DNA from 3 places in the Paraburkholderia sp. BR10936 genome. Region 2 is predicted to be linked to each of the others. Evidence: riboswitches for the same ligand, from Rfam matches in the RefSeq annotation. Region 2 holds a riboswitch; each other region holds the start of a gene.
The links. Region 2 has a riboswitch for cobalamin ahead of cobG (precorrin-3B synthase). Riboswitches for the same ligand answer to the same signal wherever they lie in the genome.

Region 1: another riboswitch for cobalamin. It lies ahead of AB4Y36_RS12840 (porin); the one in region 2 lies ahead of cobG (precorrin-3B synthase).
Region 3: another riboswitch for cobalamin. It lies ahead of AB4Y36_RS20905 (CbtB domain-containing protein); the one in region 2 lies ahead of cobG (precorrin-3B synthase).

What each region holds. Positions count from the first base shown of each region.
Region 1 covers NZ_JBFRCM010000005.1:129,205-136,574, reverse strand. Annotated here, with positions in the region: gene AB4Y36_RS12860 (DUF899 domain-containing protein) at 1-603, opposite strand, end outside; gene AB4Y36_RS12855 (helix-turn-helix domain-containing protein) at 753-1,973, shown strand; gene AB4Y36_RS12850 (glutamine cyclotransferase) at 2,009-2,650, shown strand; gene AB4Y36_RS12845 (TonB-dependent receptor) at 2,708-4,648, opposite strand; cobalamin riboswitch at 4,751-4,933, opposite strand; cobalamin riboswitch at 5,024-5,158, shown strand; gene AB4Y36_RS12840 (porin) at 5,215-6,309, shown strand; gene AB4Y36_RS12835 (phosphatase PAP2 family protein) at 6,367-7,370, opposite strand, start outside.
Region 2 covers NZ_JBFRCM010000023.1:49,486-56,855, reverse strand. Annotated here, with positions in the region: gene AB4Y36_RS34645 (hypothetical protein) at 1-138, opposite strand, end outside; gene AB4Y36_RS34640 (MarR family winged helix-turn-helix transcriptional regulator) at 242-688, shown strand; gene cobM (precorrin-4 C(11)-methyltransferase) at 685-1,422, opposite strand; gene AB4Y36_RS34630 (cobalt-precorrin-6A reductase) at 1,419-2,162, opposite strand; gene cbiE (precorrin-6y C5,15-methyltransferase (decarboxylating) subunit CbiE) at 2,159-3,385, opposite strand; cobalamin riboswitch at 3,504-3,691, shown strand; gene cobG (precorrin-3B synthase) at 3,787-5,184, shown strand; gene AB4Y36_RS34615 (precorrin-8X methylmutase) at 5,177-5,803, shown strand; gene AB4Y36_RS34610 (precorrin-2 C(20)-methyltransferase) at 5,804-6,535, shown strand; gene cobJ (precorrin-3B C(17)-methyltransferase) at 6,523-7,370, shown strand, end outside.
Region 3 covers NZ_JBFRCM010000010.1:34-7,403, forward strand. Annotated here, with positions in the region: gene hpnK (hopanoid biosynthesis-associated protein HpnK) at 86-985, shown strand; gene AB4Y36_RS20885 (lysylphosphatidylglycerol synthase domain-containing protein) at 982-2,070, shown strand; gene AB4Y36_RS20890 (hypothetical protein) at 2,149-2,730, shown strand; gene AB4Y36_RS20895 (patatin-like phospholipase family protein) at 2,774-3,811, shown strand; gene AB4Y36_RS20900 (histidine phosphatase family protein) at 3,880-4,509, opposite strand; cobalamin riboswitch at 4,554-4,699, shown strand; gene AB4Y36_RS20905 (CbtB domain-containing protein) at 4,739-4,957, shown strand; gene AB4Y36_RS20910 (CbtA family protein) at 4,971-5,723, shown strand; gene AB4Y36_RS20915 (ABC transporter permease) at 6,041-6,730, shown strand; gene AB4Y36_RS20920 (ABC transporter permease) at 6,744-7,370, shown strand, end outside.

The DNA.
Region 1 (7,370 bases), on a different contig from region 2:
GCTCAGGCCCGGACGGTCGCGCGTATAGGTCGCCGCGTCGGTGCCGCAACTCGCCGCGAACTCGGCGACGGGCGCGGGCGGCGGATTCATGTCCATGGCGTGGCCGCTGCGCGCATAGTTGTATTCGATGTCGCCCGCGCGCTGCTGCGCCGTGGTGAACGCCACGTTGAAATCGAAGTTGAAGTCGTTGCCGTTCGACGAGGCCCACGGAAAATGCCATCCCATGCGCTTGCGGTAGGCGAGCAGCTTCGCGAGCGGCGCGCGCGACACCGCCACGAGCCGCACGTCGTGATTCGCGAGATGTACCGCGATCCCGTCGAAACCATCCGCAATCGAGGAACACGACGGACAGCCCGCCGCATAGTCCGGCCCGAACATGAAGTGATAAACGAGCAGTTGCGAGCGCCCCTCGAAGAGTTCGGCGAGCGTGGCGCCGCCCTCTTCGGTTTCGAAGCGATACATCTTGTCGACGCGCACCCAGGGCAGCGCCTGGCGTTGCTGCGCCAATGCGTCACCGCGCCGTGTGTGCTCCTTTTCGGCCGCGAGCAGTTCGATGCGCGCCGCGAGCCAGTCTTCGCGTGTTCCTGTGGTATGGGTTGCCATTGCCTGGTCCTCCTATGGGTTGACTACGGTGGCGGCGTGCTGTGGGTACTGCCGCGTCGTTCGATCGATGATTCATTTGATCGCCGTGTTAGATTAGGTCCGGACCGAGAAGGAGGGGGAGTGACAAGTGTGGCGGGATTCCCATGACCATGGATTCGCTGATCACGGCTGCCGCGCGCGCGCTCGCGGCCGGTGATCCGCTCGGCGCGCTGAACCGGGTCGCGTTGCGCGACGACGCCCCCGCGCTCGCGCTGCGCGGCATCGCCATGGCGCAGCTCGGCGACTTCGCGCGCGCCAAAGCGCTGCTGCGCAGCGCGGCGCGCGGCTTCGGCGCGCGCGAGGCCGTCGCTCGCGCGCGCTGCGTCGTCGCCGAGGCCGAAATCGCGCTCGCTTCGCGCGAGCTCGGCTGGCCGACCGATACGCTCGCTGCGGCGCGGCAAACGCTCGAAGCCCATGGCGACCGCCTCAATGCCGCGCACGCGCGCTACCTGGAAATTCGCCGTTTGCTGCTGATCGGCCGGCTCGACGAGGCTGGGGGCATGCTTTCCGAAGTCGATCCCGCGCCGTTGCCGCCCGCTTTGCGCGCGGCGCATGAGCTGATCGCCGCCGGCATTGCCATGCGGCGCATTCAAACGCAAGCGGCGCGGCAAGCGCTCCGCGCGGCCGCGCGCGCCGCGCGTGAGGCGGGCATCGCGGCGCTGAGCGCCGAGATCGAGAGCGCAGCGCTGCTGTTGACCTCACCGGCGGCGCGCCTCATCGCGCGCGGTGAAGAGCGGGTGTTGCTGCTGGAAGACGTCGAGGCGCTGCTCGCCTCGAAGGCCCTCGTCGTGGACGCGTGCCGCTACGTCGCGCGCGAGGGGCCAACCGTCATCGAACTCGCAAGACGGCCAGTGCTGTTCGTGCTCGCCCGCGCGCTTGCGCAGGCGTGGCCCGCCGACGTGCCGCGCGATGCGCTCATCGCCCGCGCCTTTCGCACGAAGCACGCCGACGAAACGCACCGCGCCCGCTTGCGCGTGGAAATCGGCCGCTTGCGCACGCTGATGCGCGACGTGGCCGAGATCGGCGCGACCCAGCAGGGCTTCGCGCTGGCGCCGCGCCACGCGAGCGAAGTGGTGGTGCTGGCGCGGCCCGTGGAAGAAAAGCACGCCGCCGTGCTGGCTTTTCTCGCCGATGGGCAATCGTGGTCGAGTTCGGCGCTGGCGCTCGCGCTCGGCGCGAGCCAGCGCACCGTGCAGCGCGCGCTCGATTCGCTCGCGGCGGCGGACAAGGTGCAGTCGTTCGGCTACGGCCGCGCGCGCCGCTGGACCACGCCGCCCGTCCCCGGATTCGCGACGACCTTGTTACTCCCCGCCCCGCTGCCAGGCGATTAGGATGAACGCCTGTCCCTTCATTCAACGAGGAAACCATGAAACGAACGACTGCCGAAATCGTCCGTGAGTACGGCCCTTTTCCCGGCATCGAGAAGGTGGGCGGGGTCACGTACGACGGCAAACAGGTGTGGTTCGCCGTCGGCGAGCGCATCGCGTCGCTCGATCCGCAGAGCGGCGAGACGCAGCGCTCGATCGACATCGCGGCGCACGCGGGCACGGCTTTCGACGGGCGGCATCTGTTTCAGATCGCCGAGGATCGCATTCACAAGATCGACCCTGAAACGGGCCGCGTGCTCGCGACGATTCCCGCGCCCGGAGGCGGCGGCGACTCGGGGCTCGCGTGGGCGGACGGCACGCTCTGGGTCGGGGTGTATCGAGAGCGCAAGATCCATCAGGTCGATCCGCAGACGGGCGCGATCCTGCGCACGCTCGAATCGAGCCGCTTCGTCACGGGCGTGACGTGGGTGGACGGTGAACTGTGGCACGGCACCTGGGAAGGCGACGAGAGCGATTTGCGGCGTATCGATCCGGGCACGGGCGAAGTGCTGGAACAGCTCGACATGCCGCCCGGCACCGCCGTTTCGGGGCTGGAGTCCGATGGCGGCGAGCAGTTTTTCTGCGGCGGCGGGAACAGTGGGAAGATTCGCGCGGTGCGGCGTCCGAAGCGCGAGGGCTAGGCGAGCGGGTGCGCAAGAAACTTATGAGCACCCGCTCGAGCGCAACGCTCAGAACGCTCAGAACGTATAGGTCACCTTGCCAAACGCCGTGCGCCCCAGCGTGTTGTACCCGTAGGCGGTCACGTACTGCCGGTTGAACACGTTCGCCAGCGTGGCCGATAGCGCGAGATGCGCATTGACCTTGTACGACGCGCGCAGGCTCACCGTAGTCCATGAAGGCAGGTAGATCGTGTTGAGCTGGTCGTCGAACGTCGAGCCGTTATACAGCAGCGAAACGCCGGTACTGAGCGCGTGGAGCTGGAACTCGTCCCATGTGTGATCCACGCTCAGGCTCACCGTCTGGCGCGGGCGGCGATTGAGCCAGGTCTGGTCGGTCACGTCCTGCGGATTCAGAATCCCCACCGTAAGGCTCACCGGCGTGTACTGGCCGAGCGTGCCCTTGTACGAGAGGTCGAGACCCTGAATGTGCGCGCGGCCCACGTTCACGGGCAGGAAGGTCTGCGAGTTGTACGTGATGAGATCGTGCACGCGCGTGTCGTACACGGCCGCCGTGAACGTGCCGATCGACGTGGTGGCATCGAGCGCGGCTTCGACCGAGTCGCTGCGCTCGGGCAGCAGGTTGGGATTCGAGTAGCCCGGATAGTAGAGGTCGTTGAACGTCGGCAGGCGGAACGCATTGCCGTACGAAACGCGCGCCGTGTAGACCGGCGTGATGGCCCACGAGAGCGCGACGTTGCCCGTATTCACCGATTGCCCCTGCACGATTTCGTGCCGCCCCGCCAGAAACAGCGTGACGGGTCCGAGCGTGGACGACTGATGCATCGACACGGCCGAATCGTTGCGCGCGGGCAGCCCGCCCGGCACGTCCACGGGCAGGAACGCCAGCTCGCGGGTGTAGTCGTAGGCGAGCTTGGTCTCGCCGTCGAGCGGCATGCCGAAGAGCGTATGGCCTCTTTCCTGATGCGTGATCGAGGTGGAGGTGGAAAAGCGCGTCGAGTCGATCTCGTCGGAGGGGATCGTCGGGTCGTTCGAATAGAGGAACTGACGGTCCGTCGCGTAGCCCACCGACTGGTCGAACTGCGTGGTCGGCGTGATGTCGAGGTGGAACGCGAGACCGGTCGTGAGCTGCGTGTCGCGCTGCCGGTCGTTGCCTCCCGCGTTGTCGTAGGAGAGCTCGGAGCGGTGGTAGAGCGCGAAGGTCGAGATCGACCAGTTGTCGTGCGCGTAGCCAAGGCGCGCGTCGAGGTTCTGCGCGTGGTATGGATTGCGGCCGTCTTCGTGGCCGTAGGCCCCGGGCTGCGTCGCGTCGATGCCCGCCGTGTTGTAGTCGTGCAGGCCCAGCGAGTAGGTGAGGCCGCTCAGTGCGGAAAGCGGCCCTGTCGATGGGATTGTGCCCGAGGTGCGCACCTGCGTGTCGAAGGTCTTGTTCGAGCCGCCGCCGAACGAGACGGTGGTCTGGTTCGGCTGGTTCGACGCATGGCGCGTGAAGAGCTGCACGACGCCGCCCATGGCATCCGCGCCGAACGAGGCGGCCGCGGGGCCCGAGATCACCTCGACCCGGTCGAACGAGGCAGTCGCAAGATCGGCCCATTCGGCCGTGCCCGTGGTGACGGAGCCTATGCGTATGCCGTCGATGAACACGGCCACCTGGTCGGCCGACGAGCCGCGAATGCTCACCCCCGTGTACGACCCCGGGCCGCCGGTCTGCGAGACGGTGACACCCGGCAGCGTGGCGAGCGCCTGCGCGATGCTGGGGTCGACGGGGGACACGCGCTCGAGGTCCTGGCGCGTAAGCACCTGGGTGGTTGCATAGCGCTGGTCGAACGATTGTGGCAGATGCTGCGCGTCGCCCACGACGAGGATATTGGGCAGCGTGGTGTCGCCGCCGGCTTGCTGCGGCGCCTGGGCGGACGATGCATTGGCGGCGTCGGCGGCATGCGCGGTTTGCCACGCCCAGGCGAGCGCGGCGGAAGTCAATACGAATTGGCGAAACTTCATGATGCGGTGGCTGGAAACAGCTCCTGAAATACGGGCTGTCCGTGCAACGGGCGATCGCCACGCGGGCGGTGCTTGCGCATTGGGGATCCCCGCCCGCTGCGGCTGCTGGACTCGGTTGATGGCAGGTCTCCTGGCTCGCGGGTCGACATCCGCAGCCGGCCTTCCCGGTTTCCCAGTGGCCTTCTCTGGCATGGACTCGCCGCTTACAGTTGCGGGGGCAGCCGCAGTCTTGCACTGCGTTCCCTTTTGATCCCGTCGCCGGGAACCATCAGGGCGCAAGGGTAAGGGCCGCGCATTCGGTGCGTCAACCTTTGACGAGCGTCGTGTGGCAAAAACACCCGGTTTGGCTGCTCCCGCAACTTACGCTATCCTTGCGGCTGTTTTTCGCGCGTAGGCGCTGCACAAGCGAAACGCAGCAGGGAAGCCGGTGAGAATCCGGCGCGGTCGCGCCACTGTGACCGGCTGTCAATCGAGCCAGAAGTCAGACCTCGCTACGTCCTCGCCGCATCGAGCGGGGGCGGACGGCGCTCGTCCACGCAATCCCACCTACACAAACAAGACGACTCATGAACAAGAACATTCTCGCCGTCCTGGGTGGGACGGCATTGGCATTCACCGGCGCTGGCGCCTCGGCGCAGCAGGTCACGTTGTACGGTGAGATGGACGCGAGCGTCGACTATGTCAGCGACGTTGGCGGCCGCACCCAATATCGTGCAGGCTCGGGTCTTGTCGACGGCAGCTTCTGGGGCCTGCAGGGCACTGAGGACCTCGGCGGCGGCAACGCCGCGATCTTTCGCCTCGAGCGCGGCTTCTCGGCCACCTCTGGCGAAGCCTTCAACGACCATCCGATCTACGTTGGTCTGCAATCCGAACGACTCGGCACGATCACGCTAGGCCGCCAGTACGACACGATGCACGACTACTTCGCCCCGTTCACGCTAACGGGCGGCGCGGGCGGCACGGCATTCGCGCATCCGTTCGACAACGACAACGCCAACAATTCGTGGCTCGCCTCGAACGCCGTGAAGTACGCGAGCGCAACGTACGGTGGTTTCAGCGCCGGCGCGATGTACGCGTTTTCGAACGAGGCGGGGCGCTTCGCGCAAAATCGCGCTTACGGCTTCGGCGTCCATTACGAAGGCGGCCCGTTCAGCGCAGGCGTGGCGTGGATGCACATCAACGGACGCGGCGCCTCTTCGGTGGGTGCGTACGATACATCGGTGCTGCCGGGTGCGGGCCTCGTGCCGACCGAGGTCGCGGTGCAGCGCGAAGACACCATCGGCGCGGGCATGAGCTACGCGCTGGGAGACGTCACGCTTGGCGCGGCCTGGTCGCGTTCCATTCATACCGGTGTCAGCGAGGCCGACGGCGGCGCGCCCTTGCCTTCGATCGCATTCAGCAATTACGAAGTGAATGCGCTATGGCAGGTGACGCCAGCGTTCTCGCTCGCGGGCATGTATGCCTATACGGGCGCGACCTCCGCGCATTGGCATCAAGGCGCGCTGCAGGCCGGCTATCAACTGTCCAAACGCACGGACGTTTATACCGAGGCGATCTATCAGCGCGCGTCGTCCGGTGCGCTTGCGATGATCAACACCTGCGACCCGTCGGGCGGCCGCAACCAGGTGCTCGTGGCCGCGGGCATCCGGCATCGCTTCTGATGCGTAAAAAAGGCCCCGAACCGTTGCGATTCGGGGCCTTTATACTGCGTGGCTACGTCACGAAGCCGAGAGCTTCACCGAAACGCCGGTCGAAGAATAAACCGGCGTGGCCTTGAAGCCATCGACCGTGACGGTCGCGAATTTCACCGATGCGCCGTTGCCGTCGATCACGTCGATCGTGTCGCCCGCTTTCGGCGTATAGCCGTTCACGAACTTCACATGCAGCGTGCCGCCCGCCACCGTGAGCTGGCCGCCCACACGCAGGCGTCCGCCGCCGTTGCCGTCGATGTCGAGTTCGAGCGTCGTGCCGTCGAGCTGCGTGTACTTGCCCGCCACCGTCAACGGTGCGCTCGTCGCCACGGTCACGCCGCCGCCGGACCCGACGTACACGTCGCCGTTGCCGAAGGCCGTGGTCGACGCTGCAGCGAGCATGCCGCCGCTCACTTGTGAGCCGCCCGTGTAGCTGTTATTGCCCGCAAGCGTGAGCGTGCCGCTGCCCTGCAGCGTGAGCTTGCCCGTGCCGGCGATGTCGTTGCGCCAGGTGTCGGCGGCGTTGAAGCCGCCCTGGGTTGCGTCCATCGCCACGATCACGTTGCCGTTGAACGCACCGTAACCATCTGCAGCACTAAACATGTTCAGACGGCCCCAGCCCTCGGCGTCGTCCATGACCGGATAGCCCGAGACGACTTCGGTCGTCTTCAGCACGATGCGGCGCTGGTCGGCGCTCAGGTACGGGAAGCGCGTTTCGAGCAGTACCTCGGCGCCCTTGGGCACGACGGGCGGCGCTTCGGTGGATTCGATCTGGCTGAAACCGAACGTCATGCGGCGCGCGAACTCCGACTTGTTGGTCGCATAGTCGGCAAAGCGGTCGGTCGCGGTCGTGGACGAATGCGCGAAGGCGGGGAAGGTCGTGGCGCTCGTGCCGGTGGCCTGTTCGAGCGCGCTGTGCGCCTGCGCATAGGCCGCGCTCTTGAGCGTGGCGTTCGCGGGATCGTAGAGATTCGCGGCAGTGGCGGCCAGCGCGAACATGCGGCCGCCGATCACGTCGAGCGGCGAATGCA
Region 2 (7,370 bases):
GACCCACGCGTGCCAGGCCGCAATGCCCTCCTTTTCCTTCGCGTGCCGATCGGCTTCGGAAAGCGCCGCCCATCCCTTCATGCGCGCGTTGTCTTTGGTACCGAGAAAAACAGCGAGAAACAGTTTCTGATCGCTCATGTGTCCTCCAACTGCTGGTCTGGTTGCTGGTCTGAAAACGGGAGCAACGGTATGTCGCCCATCCGGCCTTGACAGCATAGGTTGATATCAACATAATTGCAACATGGCACGCGCAAAGAAACTTCCCTTCGAAACCACGCTATTGGTGCGCGATTGCTGCCTGTGTCTGCATATGCAGCGGGCGGCACGCAATCTCGCGCGCATTTTCGACGACGTGCTGCGTCCGCTCGATCTCACGAACGGGCAGTTTTCGCTGCTGATGTCGCTGAACCGGCCGCATCCGCCCGGTATGAAAGACGTGGCGTCGCTGCTCGCCATGGACCGCACCACCCTCACGGCCGCACTCAAGCCGCTGGAGCGGCGCGGTCTCGTGGTCATCGAGCAGGACCCGGAAGACAAGCGCAGCCGTCTGCTGAGCCTCACGGACGAGGGGCATCGGCTGCTCAATGCTGCGTTTCCGCTATGGCAGCAAACGCATGAGGAGATCGAAAAGGAGTTCGCCGAGGGCGAGGTGGACAAGCTGCGCGCGCACTTGCGCGCGCTTTCCTAGTCGTGGCGCTTTTGCGCCCCATACAGCTTCGATTCCGCAAACCCCTCCGCCGCGAGCACGCGCCCTACGAGAATGAGCGCGGTACGCTCGATATCCGTAGCGAGCACCTTCTGCGCGATATCCGCGAGCGTGCCCGTTACGCGTTCCTCGTCGGGCCAGCTCGCGCGATAGATCACCGCGACCGGGCAATCTTCGCCGTAGTGCGGCAGCAATTCCTCGACGATGCGCGCGATATGGCGCACGCCCAGGTGAATCGCGAGCGTCGCTCGGTGACGCGCGAGGTCGCCTAACTGCTCGCCTTCGGGCATCGACGTTTTGGTGGCGTAGCGCGTGAGAATGAGCGTCTGCGAAATGCCGGGCAGCGTGAGTTCGCTGCCGAGCGCCGCCGCGCACGCAGCGGTCGCGGTCACGCCGGGCACGACTTCATAAGGAATACCGAGCATACGCAACCGCCGGATCTGCTCGCCGATCGCGCCATAGAGCGACGGGTCGCCCGAATGCACGCGCGCCACGTCGAAGCCCTGGGCATGCGCGTTTTCGAGCAACGCGACGATCTCGTCGAGCGTGAGCGGCGCCGTGTCCACCACCTTGTGCGCGCGGTGGCCCTCCAGCACGGCGGGCGGCACGAGCGAGCCCGCGTAGAGAATGACGGGGCAATTGCGCACGAGGCGCTGGCCTTTCACGGTGATCAGTTCAGGATCGCCCGGCCCCGCGCCGATGAAGAAAACGGTCATGCGTGGAAACTCCGCTGAATAGGGTTCGCGAGCGCGTCGATTGCTTCTTGCGCTGATGTGAACTCACATTGCGCGTCGGGCAGCGGCGGGCGCTGCATCATCACCACGGGCAAGCCCTTTTCGCGCGCGACGGCGAGTTTCGCTTCGGTCGCCGCGCCGCCGCTGTTCTTGCTGACCACGACGTCGATGCGCGCTTCGGTAAAGAGCGTGCGCTCGCCAACGGCCGTGAACGGCCCGCGCGCGTCGATGATGCGCGCACGGGCGTGGCCAGGATGCGCTTCGAGGCAACGGACCGTCCAGTGCTGATGCTCCGGCACCTCGTTCAGATGCGCAAGCGGCTCGCGCCCGAGCGTGAAGAGCGGGCGCGCGAACGGCATGACCGCTTCGACCACGCCGGCCCAGCCGCTCACCATGCGCCAGTCGTCGCCGGGCTGCGGCTGCCACGGCGCACGCCGCAGCGCCCAGTACGGCACGTGCGCCGCTTCGCACGCACGCGCCGCGTTGGCGCTGATCTGCGCGGCATAGGGATGCGTGGCGTCGAAAACCAGTGTGATGTTTTCGTCCGCGAGAAAGCGCGCGAGCCCTTCGGCTCCGCCAAAGCCGCCCACCCGCACCGCGCAGGCGAGATCGGCGGGCACGCGGCCAAGGCCCGCGAGCGAGTACACGTGCTGCGGGCCGAGCGTGCGCGCGATCGCCAGCGCATCGCCGGTGCCGCCGAGCAGCAGGATGCGCGCCGTCATGGCTTGACGGCCTCGTAAAGCGTGACGGGCAAGGCCGGACGCCAGGTGTCGAAGCCGCCCAGCGGCTGCGCCTCGCCGATGCCGACGCGCGTGAGCGTGCCGCCGTGCTGCGCGCGCCATGCCACGAGTGCCGCTTCGCTCTGCAACGTCACCGCGTTCGCGACGAGTCGGCCGCCGCTCGCGAGCGCCGCCCAGCACGCGTCCAGCACGCCGGGTACGGTCACGCCGCCGCCGATAAAGACCGCGTCTGGCGCGGCGAGCCCTGCGAGCGCGTCGGGCGCGCGGCCCGCAACGAGTTGCAAACCCGGCACGCCCAACGCCGCGCGATTGTGCTCGATGAAGCGTTGACGCTCGGCGTTCGCCTCGATCGCGATCGCGCGGCAAGCGGCGTGCGAACGCATCCATTCGATGCCGATCGAGCCGCTGCCCGCGCCCACGTCCCACAGCAACGCGCCGGGCGTCGGCGCGAGGCGCGCGAGCGTGAGCGCGCGCACGTCGCGCTTCGTAATCTGACCGTCGTGTCGGTAGGCGTCGTCGGGAAGCCCTGGCGTGAGCGTCCAGCCGCGCGCGGGCGTCTGCGCACTATCGCTTTCGCATTCGAACGCGACCAGATTGAGCGCCGCGGCTTCTTCAACGTGCCACGCATCGGCGCGGCCTTCTATGCGGCGTTCGAGCGGGCCGCCCAGATGCTCGAACACGGCAAGACGCGTGGCGCCGAAGCCCGCTTCGGCGAGCAACGCGGCAAGCGCCGCGGGCGTGCGCCCATCCGCGCTCAACGCGAGCACGCGCGAGCGCGCGTAGAGATGGCGGCGCAGCGCATCGAGCGGACGACCGACGAGCGAGACCATCGCCGTATCTTGCAGCGCCCACCCCTTGCGCGCCGCCGCGAGCGAGAGCGATGAAGGCGCGGGCAGCACGCGCATTTCACCGGACACCACGCGGCGCGCGAGTGTCGCGCCCACGCCGAACAGCATGGGGTCGCCGCTCGCGAGCACGCATACGGACTGATTCGACTCGCGGTACGCAAGCAGCGCCTCGACGCTAAACGGCTGCGGCCACGCTTCGCGCCGTGCACGCACGCGCGAGGGCAACATCGCCAGATGGCGTTCGCCACCCGTCACGATGGCCGCGTCGAACAGCGCGCGCCGCGCGTCGCGCCCGAGCCCCGCGTATCCATCGTCGCCGATGCCCACCACCGTCAGCCATACCTGCTTGCCCTGCATTCGCTCTCCCGCCGTTGCCTGTTTCTCTACACCGCCACGGGCCCGCAGCCCTATTGTGGGGCGGAGCACGCGTGAAAACGGGCATAATACCGTGTCCGCCGGCGCCTTTAAGGCAGTTTTGCATGGGACCGGAGTAAGCGCTGAAGCGCTAACTCCGGATCGCAATCAGGGAACACAGCAAGCTGTGGCCGCCCCGCGACTGTGAGCAGCGAGACCGCATCCACCCGAGCCACTGGTTTTACCGGGAAGGCCGATGCGGTTCACGACCTGCGAGCCAGGAGACCTGCCGGCCGACTGTTCGCGCGAACCCATATCGGACGGGGTGTACCGATACCGCTGCCGTTTCCCGCCTGCCGTGCGGGCAACGCGCCGCTCCAGCGTGATGCTTACCCGGTAATGCCTTGAAACACGAAACGAAGCCTGTCTCGCCCGCTGCCGCATTGGCCGTGCTCCGCCCCTCGGCGTGCCCGGGGCTCCTGCGCGTGGTCGCGGCGCGCGACGGCGGCCTGTGCCGCATCCGCCTGCCTGGCGGCGCGCTGAGCGCCGCGCGTGCGCGGGCCCTCGCCGACGCAGCGTCGACGCACGCGAACGGCGTACTCGAACTGACCAATCGCGCGAACGTGCAGATTCGCGGCGTGCGCGCCGGCGAAGAAGCGGCATTGAGCGCCGCGCTGATCGACGCAGGCCTCGGACCTGCCGGCATCGACGCCGCGAGCCCGGTCGAGCGTGCATGCGCCGCCGACGAATTGCGCAACGTGATGCTGAGCCCGCTCACGGGCCTCGACCCTGACGCGTTGTGGGACACGACGGAACTCGCCGCCGCGCTCATCGACATGATGCAGCGCGAGCCACGCTTCGCCGCACTCTCGCCCAAGTTCGCGTTGCAACTCGACGGCGGTGAACGTGTGGCGATGCTCGAGCATCCGCACGACATCTGGCTCGCCGCGCTGCCTTATGGCGCAACGGTGCGCTTCGCGGTGGGCCTCGCAGGTCGCCCCACGGCGCAGCCAGTCGGCACGCTCGCGGCCGAAGACGTTTGCGCATCGATGCGCGCGCTGTTGCATGCGTTCCTCGATCTCGCGGGCGCGGACGCCACACGCATGCGCGACGTCCTCGCCACTCATTCGCTCGACTCGCTGCTACAGCGCGCGCAACAGCATGGCGACTTCACGTTGACGCGTGACGACGCCACGCTGCCCGCTTGGCGCCGCGCGGCGAGCCCCGCCGGCTTGCGCCTCGGCGCACACGCGCTGCACGCCGACGGCAGCGGCTACGTGGGCGCGCAGCCCGCTCTCGGCCGTATCGACGCGCCAACGCTGCGCGCACTTGCCGCGCTCGCGGAAGACTCGGGCGACGCGACATTGCGCGTGACGCCCTGGCAAGGCGTCCTGCTGCCGAATGTGCCCGCGCACGCCATGCCCGTCGCGCTCGAACGCCTGGACGCGCTCGGTCTCATCGCCTCCCGCGCCGACCCGCTCGCGCGCCTCGTCGCGTGCACGGGCTCGACGGGATGTGCAAAAAGCCGCGCGGACACGAAGGCAGACGCACAGCGCCTCGCCGCAATGCTGCCGCCCGACGCCGAAGCCCACCTGAGCGGCTGCGAGCGCTCCTGCGCGGCCGCGCATTGCGCGCCGTTCACGTTGCTCGCCAGCACCCCGGACCACTACGACCTGTACCAGCGCGACGACACGCAAAGCGGCTTCGTCCAGCGCTTTGGCCAACTCATCGCGCGCAACCTGACGATCGAAGCCGCTGCGCTTGCACTCGCGCAGCGGCCCCGGAGTAACCAAGATGTCTGATTACATTCGCGACGGCCAGGCGATCTATCGCGAGTCGTTCGCGACGATCCGCGCCGAAGCCGACCTCTCGCGCATTCCCGCCGACCTCGAAAAACTTGCCGTGCGCGTGATTCACGCATCCGGCATGGTGGATGTGGCCGCCGACCTCGCATTTTCCGCAGGCGCGGGCACAGCGGGCCGCAACGCGCTCGCGGGCGGCGCGCCGATTCTCTGCGACGCGAAAATGGTCGCTTATGGCGTGACGCGCGCGCGCTTGCCGGCGAACAACGCCGTGATCTGCACGCTCGACGATCCCGCCGTACCGGATCTCGCGCGCGAGATCGGCAACACGCGCTCGGCAGTCGCGCTCGAACTGTGGCGGCCGCATCTCGCAGGCAGCGTCGTAGCGATCGGCAATGCGCCCACCGCACTCTTTTATCTGCTCGACATGATTGCCGCCGGTGCTCCGCGCCCCGCGCTCATCCTCGGCTTTCCCGTCGGCTTCGTCGGCGCGGCCGAGTCCAAGGCGCAGCTTGCAGCCGAAAGCCACGGCGTACCCTTCGTCGTCGTGCACGGCCGTCGCGGCGGCAGCGCGATGGCCGCCGCCGCCATCAACGCACTCGCTTCGGAGACCGAATAAATGATCCGCAAAGGACGTCTGCACGGCATTGGCGTCGGCCCCGGCGACCCCGAACTGCTCACGCTCAAGGCGCTGCGCCTGCTCAAGGCCGCGCCCGTGGTCGCGTATTTCGTCGCGAAGGGCAAGAAAGGCAATGCGTTCGGCATCGTCGAGGCCCATCTCGAAGCGGAGCAGGAACGCCTGCCGCTCGTGTACCCCGTGACGACCGAAGCGCTCGAACCGCCGCTCTCGTACGAAGCGATCATCGCCGACTTCTACGACGGCGCGGCGCAAACGCTTTCGCGCCATCTCGACGCCGGACGCGACGTGGCCGTGATCTGCGAAGGCGATCCGTTCTTCTACGGCTCGTACATGTATCTGCACGACCGGCTCGCCGCACACTACGAGGCCGAAGTCGTGCCGGGCGTGTGCTCGATGCTGGGCGGCGCGGCGGTGCTGGGCGTGCCGCTCGTCTACCGCAACCAGAGCCTCGCCGTACTCTCGGGCGTGCTGCCCGAGGACGAATTGCGCCGGCGCCTGGCCGACGCGGATGCCGCCGTGATCATGAAGCTGGGCCGCAATTTCGACAAGGTGCGCCGCGTGCTGGGCGAACTGGACCTCGCGCATCGCGCGCTGTATGTCGAGCGCGCAACCATGGCGAACCAGCGCATCGTCCCGCTCGACGACGTCGATCCGATGGCTTCGCCGTACTTCTCGCTGCTCGTCGTGCCGGGGGTGAAATGGCAGTCGTGACGCCGCCCGCCATCGTCATTCTCGGGCCCGGCGCGCTCGCCACGGCGCGGCGCGTGCAGACGCTTTACCCAGGCGCGCAGGTCCATGCGCTGGAGGGCCGCGTGGCAGGCGATGTCGCGTTCAGCGAGCTTGGCGCGCATTTGCGCGAATGCTATACGCGCGGCCTGCCCATCGTCGCGCTGTGTGCGGCGGGCATCGTGATCCGCTGCCTCGCGCCGCTCCTTGCCAACAAGGGCGCAGAGCCGCCGGTGCTCGCGCTCGCCGAGGACGGCAGCGCCGTCGTGCCGCTGCTCGGTGGACTCACGGGCGTGAACGTCATGGCACGCGAAATCGGCGCGGCGCTCGCGGTTGCGCCCGCCATCACCACGAGCGGCGAATTGCGCTTCGGCACCTGCCTGCTCAATCCGCCTGCGGGCTATGCGCTCGCGAGCCTCGCGCAAGGCAAGCGCTTCGTCTCCGATCTGCTTGCGGGCGCAGCGACACGCGTGGACGGCCACGCACCGTGGCTCGAAAATGTCGATCTGCCACGCGAGGCCGCGGCGCGCCATGCCATCCGCGTGAGCGCGCATGTCTGGGACGGCAGTCCCGACGACCTCGTCATTCATCCGCGCAGCATCGTCGCGGCCGTGGGTGCGCCACGCGAGGCGCTTGCCGATAACGTGCGCCGCGCGCTCGATGCGCACGGCCTCGCGCCGCTTGCGCTCGCGGCGCTCGTCGCCCCTGCTGCGCACATGCGCGATGCGTCGCTCGCGCAGGCGGCAGCGGAACTCGGCGTACCGCTGCGCTTCGTCGATAGCGAGGAGAACACGGCGCAAGCTACGCTCGCCGCCCTCGA
Region 3 (7,370 bases), on a different contig from region 2:
AGATGCTCACGAGCTGGGACATGATGAAGCGGCGTCTGCGCGAAGGCGTGGAGTTCTTCCGCTTCCTGCGCGCACACGAGGCATGATGGACCGCTCGTCTCACGATGCGCGCGCGCTCATCTTCACCGCCGACGACTTCGGCCTGCACGAGCGGGTCAATGCGGCGGTGGAGCGCGCGCATCGCGAGGGCGTGCTCGACTGCGCGAGCCTGATGGTCGCCGCGCCCGCCGCGGCGGACGCCGTGGCACGGGCGCGCCGCACGCCGGGTTTGCGCGTCGGGCTGCATCTGGTGCTGGCGGACGGTGCGGCCATGCTGCCGCGCGCGCAGATTCCCGCACTCGTCGACGCGCAAGGGCGTTTCGGCGACAACATGGTCCGCGACGGCGTGCGCTTCTTCTTCCTGCCGCACGTGCGCAGGCAGCTCGCGAAGGAGATCCGCGCGCAGTTCGAAGCGTTCGCGGCGACCGGGCTCGCGCTCGATCACGTGAACACGCACAAGCATTTTCATCTGCATCCCACGGTGCTCGCGTTGATTCTCGAGATCGGCCGCGACTATGGTTTGCGCGCGATGCGTTTGCCGCTCGAGGCGGGCGCGCCGTTCGCGCTCAAGCCCTGGCTCGCGCTCGTGCGCGCGCGGCTCGCGCGTGCGGGCGTCGCGCACAACGACTACGTGGTCGGCATCGCGAAGACGGGCGCAATGGACGAGGCCGCCGTGCTCGACGCGCTCGCGCATCTGCCGGCGCGGGGCGTGGGCGAGATCTACTGCCACCCGGCGCTCGCCGATGATGCGCACGAAGGGCCCATCACGCCGTCGATGCAGACGTATCGCCACGCCGACGAATTCGGCGCGCTCATTTCGCCTCGCGTGGCTGCAGCGCTCGCGCAAGCGGGCGTGCGCCGGGGCGGCTTCACCGACGTGTTTTTCGGCGCGGCTTCGGGCTCCGATCCCGCTGCGTCGCGCGGCCCCGAGGTGCAGGTGTCATGAAGTGGCTGCAATGGCTGGGCTTGCCCGCCGGGATCGCCATCCTGATCGGTCTCGTCGTCCATAACGGCGCGCACGATGTGCTGCGCGTGATCGGCACCGCAGGCCCCATGCTGCTCTGGCTCGTGCCGTTCCACGCGCTGCCGCTCCTGCTCGACGCGCATGCGTGGCGCCTCCTGCTCGACAAGCGCGCACCGCTGAGCTTCCTCTGGTGGACCGCGACCGTACGCGAGGCAGTGAACCGGCTGCTGCCCGTGGTCGGCGTGGGCGGCGAACTCGTCGGCATTCGTCTCGCGCGCTGGAAGGTGCGCAATGCGAGCGAGGTCACGGCTTCGGTGATCGTCGAGGTGTTCGTGACGATTGCCGTGCAATACGCGTTCTCGGCGCTCGGCGTCGTGCTGATCGTTGCGGCGACCGGCGCCGGCGGCTCGCTGCGCACCATCGCCACGATCGCACTGGCGCTCGTGCTCACGGCGCCGCTGCCCGTGCTCGCCGTGTTGCTGGTGCGTCGCGGCGGCGTTTTCCATGCGATCGAACGCTGGGCCGCGAAGCTGCTCGGCGCCGACAATCCGCTCATGCTCGGCATCGACGGCAAGCAGCTCGACGCCGATCTCGACGCGCTGATGTCGCGCACGGGCCTCATGTTTCGCGCTTTCTTCTGGCAGCTCGCCGGCTACATGCTCGGCGCGTTCGAGACGTGGTGGGCGCTCGCGCTGCTCGGCCATCCGGTGACGGTGGGCGATGCACTCGCCATCGAAGCCATCACCCAGGCCGTGCGTCATGCCGCCTTCATGGTGCCCGCCGGGCTCGGCGTGCAGGAAGTCGCCGTGGTGCTGCTCGCGCAGCTGTTTGGCGTGAGCCAGGACGTGGCGTTCTCGCTCGCGCTCGTCAAGCGCATGCGCGAAGTGGTGTTCGGCGTGCTCGCGCTGCTCTCGTGGCAGGCTGCGGAAATCGTTCGCACGCGTCGCACCATGCGCCACGGCGCGCAGGCCGCCGCGCAGACTGCTGACGCGCTGCCCGCCGCGGCGAGCGCGTCCGCACGCGCGCCGACCCCGAAGCGGGACTCGCAGCACGATCAGGTCCATTGACGGTACATTGTGGGCATGTCGATGCGCGCCGGATCGGCGCGCGTAGACGCAAGTCCATGTTGATGCGTTAGCAAGGACATGAAGCCCACGTTTTCACTCACGCGTTCGCTCGCGCTCGCGTGCGCCGCCACGGCGGCGTTCACGCTTTCCGGCTGCGACGATCGCCAGTTCGATGCCATGCTCGATACCATCCGGCAGGGATTCAAGGCGTTCTTCGATTCCGTGAAGCCCGACGCGCTGCTGCTCAAGGGCCTCACTCCCGGCGTTTCCACGCTCGAGCAGGTGCGCGAGCAAATGGGCAAGCCCGAGACCGAGCGCGTGTTCGACGACGGCTCGCGCCGCCTCGAATATCCGCGCGGCCCGCAGGGCCTCAAGACCTGGATGGTCGACATCGGTCCGAACGGGCGGCTCGTGGCCATTACTCAGGCGCTTACTGCGGAAAACTTCGCGAAGATCCGCGTCGGCATGAGTGAGGACGAGGTCCGGCGATTGCTCGGTAAACCCGGGCAAGTGGCCGGCTACCGCTTGAAGAAGGAGACGGTGTGGAGCTGGAAGTGGCTGGAAGGGGGCGTGACGCCCGAAGCGTATTTCAATGTGCATTTCGGACCGGACGGGCGGGTCACGACGACCTCGCGCTCGGACGTGATCCGCGGTCGCTGACTGCGTTGACTCAGTCGACCCAGGGCCACGCAAGGAGGCGCGCATGATGAACCGGCGACGGCCCAAGCGTGTCGGACTCGTGCTCGGCGGTGGCGCTGCGCGCGGCTGGGCGCATATCGGCGCGATTCGCGCGCTCGAGGAAGCGGGCATCAAGCCCGACGTGGTATGCGGTACGTCGATTGGCGCGCTCGTCGGCGCGGTGTATGCGAACGGCGATCTCGACTGGCTTGAAGACTGGGTAGGCAAGCTGACCTGGCAGACAGTGGTGCGCCTGCTCGACTTGCGTTTTTCGGGCGGGCTGCTCGGCGGGCGCAAAGTGATCGACCTGTTTGCGCACCAGTTCAACGGCCGCTCGATCGATGACCTGAGGCTGCCGTTCACGGCGGTTGCTACCGAACTCGACACGGGACGCGAAGTCTGGCTGCGCGAAGGCGGCGTGGTGGACGCCGTGCGCGCTTCGATCGCGATTCCCGGCATCTTCACGCCGATCTGGCATGACGGCGTGTGGCTCGTGGACGGCGGACTGAGCAACCCCGTGCCGGTATCCGCCGCGCGTGCGATGCGCGCCGACACCGTGATCGCGATCGACCTCAATCACGACATTCTCAACGGCCGCGACTTGGGCGGTGCGATCGACACGATGCCGCGCGAGCTGCCCGTGGAGGCGAGCGACGCGGCGACGGCGGCATCGGCCGCCGTGGCGGCCAGCGGCGGCGCCAATGGTGCCGAAAACAGCGAAGCGGGGCCCGAACCGCTCCTGCGCCGCAATGGCAAGCGCTTTCCGCGCTGGCTGCAGCCTGCAGGCCCCGGCGCGGCTGGCGGTCCGGACGTGCGCGTGGCGCCGCCGCCTAGCACGCGTGCGCCTTCCGTGTTGAGCTCGGTGGCCCAGAGCATCGACATCATGCAGGTGCGCATTACGCGCAGCCGCCTGGCAGGCGAGCCCGCCGACGTGCTGATCCAGCCGCGCCTGGGCGGCATGGGGATTTTCGACTTTCATCGCGCCGCGCCCGCCATCGAGGAAGGGCGCGCAGCCGTGCAGTACATGATGCCGGCCATCAAGGCACAGCTGGGGCTGGACTAGAGCGCTTCTGGCTACCGATCCAGAATGCCGGCGACGGCGAGGGCAGGGCGGTAGCGCCGTTCCGGTCCTCACTTCATCGCCGCGAGCCAAACCCAGCCGTGCTCTGTGCGGCGTAGGGCCGTCACGGAAAGCGGCGCGATTTCGATCGAGCGAAACCCCGCCGACGGCGCGCCCAGCGCGTGAAGAATCGCCGCCCGGATCACGCTCGCGTGCGTGAAGGCGACCACGTTGTGCCCCGAGTCGGGCACCGCATCGAGCCAGGCGCTGACGCGCGCGCGGACATCGTCGAACGATTCGCCGCCGCCTGGCGGCCGAAAGCCCGGATCGCGCGTCCAGGCCGCAAGGGCCTCGGGCGCTTCGCGCGCGAGATCCGTCAGGCGCTGGCCTTGCCATGCACCGAAGGCGGCTTCGGCGAGCGCTTCAGCTGGCGTTGCCCCGGCGAAGCCTGCCGCGCGTGCGCTCGCGCGGGCGATCGCGGCGGGACTCGTGAGCGCACGCGTCGCCTCGCCATTGCGATTACTACCGGCCAGCCCCGCGTGCCAGCGCTCGCGCCAGGCGGCAAGCGCCTCGAGTGCGCGCGCGTCGAGCGCTGCTTCGGCGTCTTCACCCGCAACAGGCACTTCAGGCACGTGCGGGAACGTGCCCGAGCGCAGCGCAGCGTTCGCCGCATGGCTCACCAGCCAGAGTGTCGTCGACATGCTTTTCCTTATGCTTCACTACTCTTTGGCTGACATCCGGGCCGCGGCCGGCCGCCGCAGCGCGTAGAATACGGGCTCCACGACACGCGGAAGCCGGTGCAAGTCCGGCGCGGTCGCGCCACTGTAACTGGTTGCCGTCGAAAACATCGAAGCAACGGAAGTCAGACCTGCGCGTCGTGAACCACTCTTTCAACGACTAGCGGGGCGCGTAACCCCAGGAGAAGTCAGCATGTCCGAAACCTCATTCCCCTTGCAGCACGCCCCGGCCGCGCCGGCGCCCATTGCGCTGCGAGACATCCTGCCCTGGGCGATCTTCGGCGGCCTGATGCTGCTGCTGGCCCTGTACTTCGTGGGCGCCGAGCAGGGCGCCACGTCGATCTTCCCGGGCATGTACGTCCACGAGTTCGTTCACGACGGCCGCCATCTGCTCGGCTTCCCCTGCCACTGACCGGGAGCTGACCATGGTTGGCAAGTTGCTGGTGCGCGGCATGCTCGCAGGCATCGCCGCGGGACTTCTCACGTTCGGCTTCGCGAAGATCGCAGGCGAGCCCCAGGTCGATCAGGCGATCTCCTTCGAGGAGAAAGCCGACGCCGCGAAGGGCGAAGCGCCTGAGCCCGAAATCGTCAGCCGCAAGACCCAGGCGAGCGTCGGTCTCTTCACTGGCGTGATGGTCTATGGCGCGTCGATCGGCGGACTCTTTGCGCTCGTCTTCGCGTATGCCAATGGCCGCGTGGGGCGTCTTTCGCCGCGCGCGCTCTCGGCCTGGCTCGCGCTCGCGGCGTTCGTCGCGATCTACCTGGTGCCGAACATCAAGTATCCGGCGAATCCGCCCTCGGTCGGCGACCCGGAGACGATCGGCTATCGCACCGGGCTCTTTTTCCTGATGATCGCGATCTCGATCGCCGTGTCGGTGTTCTCGCTCAAGGTGCGCGCCGCTTTCGTGCCGCGCCTTGGCCTCTGGAACGCTTCGATCGTGGCGCTCGTGCTGTTCGTCGTCGTGATCGGCGCGATCCAGCTCGCGTTGCCGACGATCAACGAGGTGCCCGCCGCGTTCCCGGCCGTGCTGCTGTGGAAGTTCCGCACGGTGTCGATCGGCATGCAGTTCATTCTCTGGACCACAATCGGCCTGCTGTTCGGCGCGCTCGCCGAAAAGCTGCTCGGCGCGAACGCCCGTACCGGCAGCGCACGCGGCACGCAAACGCGCGCCGCATAAGCTCCGCCGGGGCCGGCGCGCGCACATCGCGCGCCTATCGAAAAAGCGACCCCAAACTTGCGTAAATGCCCCGCGCGCCTCGCGTGCCGGGGCATTTTTTTTCGCCTTTCAAAAGCATCGCGCCCGCGGCTGTGCGGGCCTGATCCGCACGCGCCGACGCGTCGCGCGGCAATGCTGCACTGCAATATCCGCGCCGCACGAGTTTGAGCAATCCATTTTGCACTGAGACGATCCGCGCCAGTTATCGGTTTCAGCGGCGCCCACGTGCCGCGCGAGGCCGCCCGAAACGACAAAACAACTTTGTTCCGGAGACGCGCGTGATCCTTTACGGCTTTGGCCCGGTGCTGCTCGCCGGCACGATCCAGACCATCGAACTTTCGCTCCTCTCGCTCGGCGTGGCCGTGCTGCTCGGTCTGGCTGGCGCGGCGGCCAAGCTCTCGTTCAACCGGCCGCTCGCCGCCGTGGCGACCGCGTACACGACGCTGATCCGCTCGGTGCCCGACCTCGTGCTGATGCTGCTGCTCTTCTACAGCATCCAGATCGGCGTGAACGAGGCCACCGACGCGCTCGGCATGGCGCAGATCGATATCGATCCGTTCGTGGCCGGCGTCGTCACGCTCGGCTTCATTTACGGCGCGTACTTCACCGAAACGTTCCGCGGCGCGTTTCTCGCAGTGCCGCGCGGCCAGCTCGAAGCGGGGCACGCCTACGGCATGAGCGGCGCGCGCGTGTTCGCCCGCATCCTCTTCCCGCAGATGATGCGTTTCGCGCTGCCCGGCATCGGCAACAACTGGCAGGTGCTCGTGAAGGCAACGGCGCTCGTCTCGATCATCGGTCTCGCCGATGTCGTGAAGGCCGCCCAGGACGCGGGCCGCAGCACCTTCAACCTGTTCTTCTTCCTCGTGATCGCGGCGCTCATCTACCTTGCGATCACCACGCTCTCGAACTTCGCGCTCGTCTGGCTCGAACGCCGCTATTCGGTGGGCGTGCGTCACGCGCAACTCTGAGGACAAGGCCGTCATGAACGAAATCATCCAGCAATTCGGCCGCGCGTTCCTCTACTGGGACGGCGAGCATGTCTCGGGCCTCGCGATGACGCTGTGGCTGCTCGTGATCTCCGTCGCCTTCGGGTTCGTGTGCGCGGTGCCGCTCGCCGTGGCGCGCGTCTCGAGCCGCCGCTGGCTCTCGCTGCCGGTGCGCTTCTACACCTACGTGTTTCGCGGCACGCCGCTCTACGTGCAGTTGCTGCTCATCTACACGGGCGTGTACAGTCTCGCATTCATCCGTTCGGAGCCGCTGCTCGACGCGTTCTTTCGCAGCGGCTTGAACTGCGCCGTGCCCGCGTTCGCGCTCAACACCTGTGCGTACACGACGGAGATCTTCGCGGGTGCGATTCGCGCGACCACCCACGGCGAAGTGGAAGCGGCGCGCGCCTACGGCATGAGCCCGTTCACGATGTACTGGCGCGTGATCCTGCCTTCGGCGCTGCGCCGCGCACTGCCGCTGTACAGTAACGAAGTGATCCTGATGCTGCACGCGACCACGGTGGCCTTCACCGCGACGGTGCCCGACATCCTCAAGGTCGCGCGCGACGCCAACTCGGCCACCTACCGCTCGTTCGAGTCGTTCGGCCTCGCGGCGCTGATC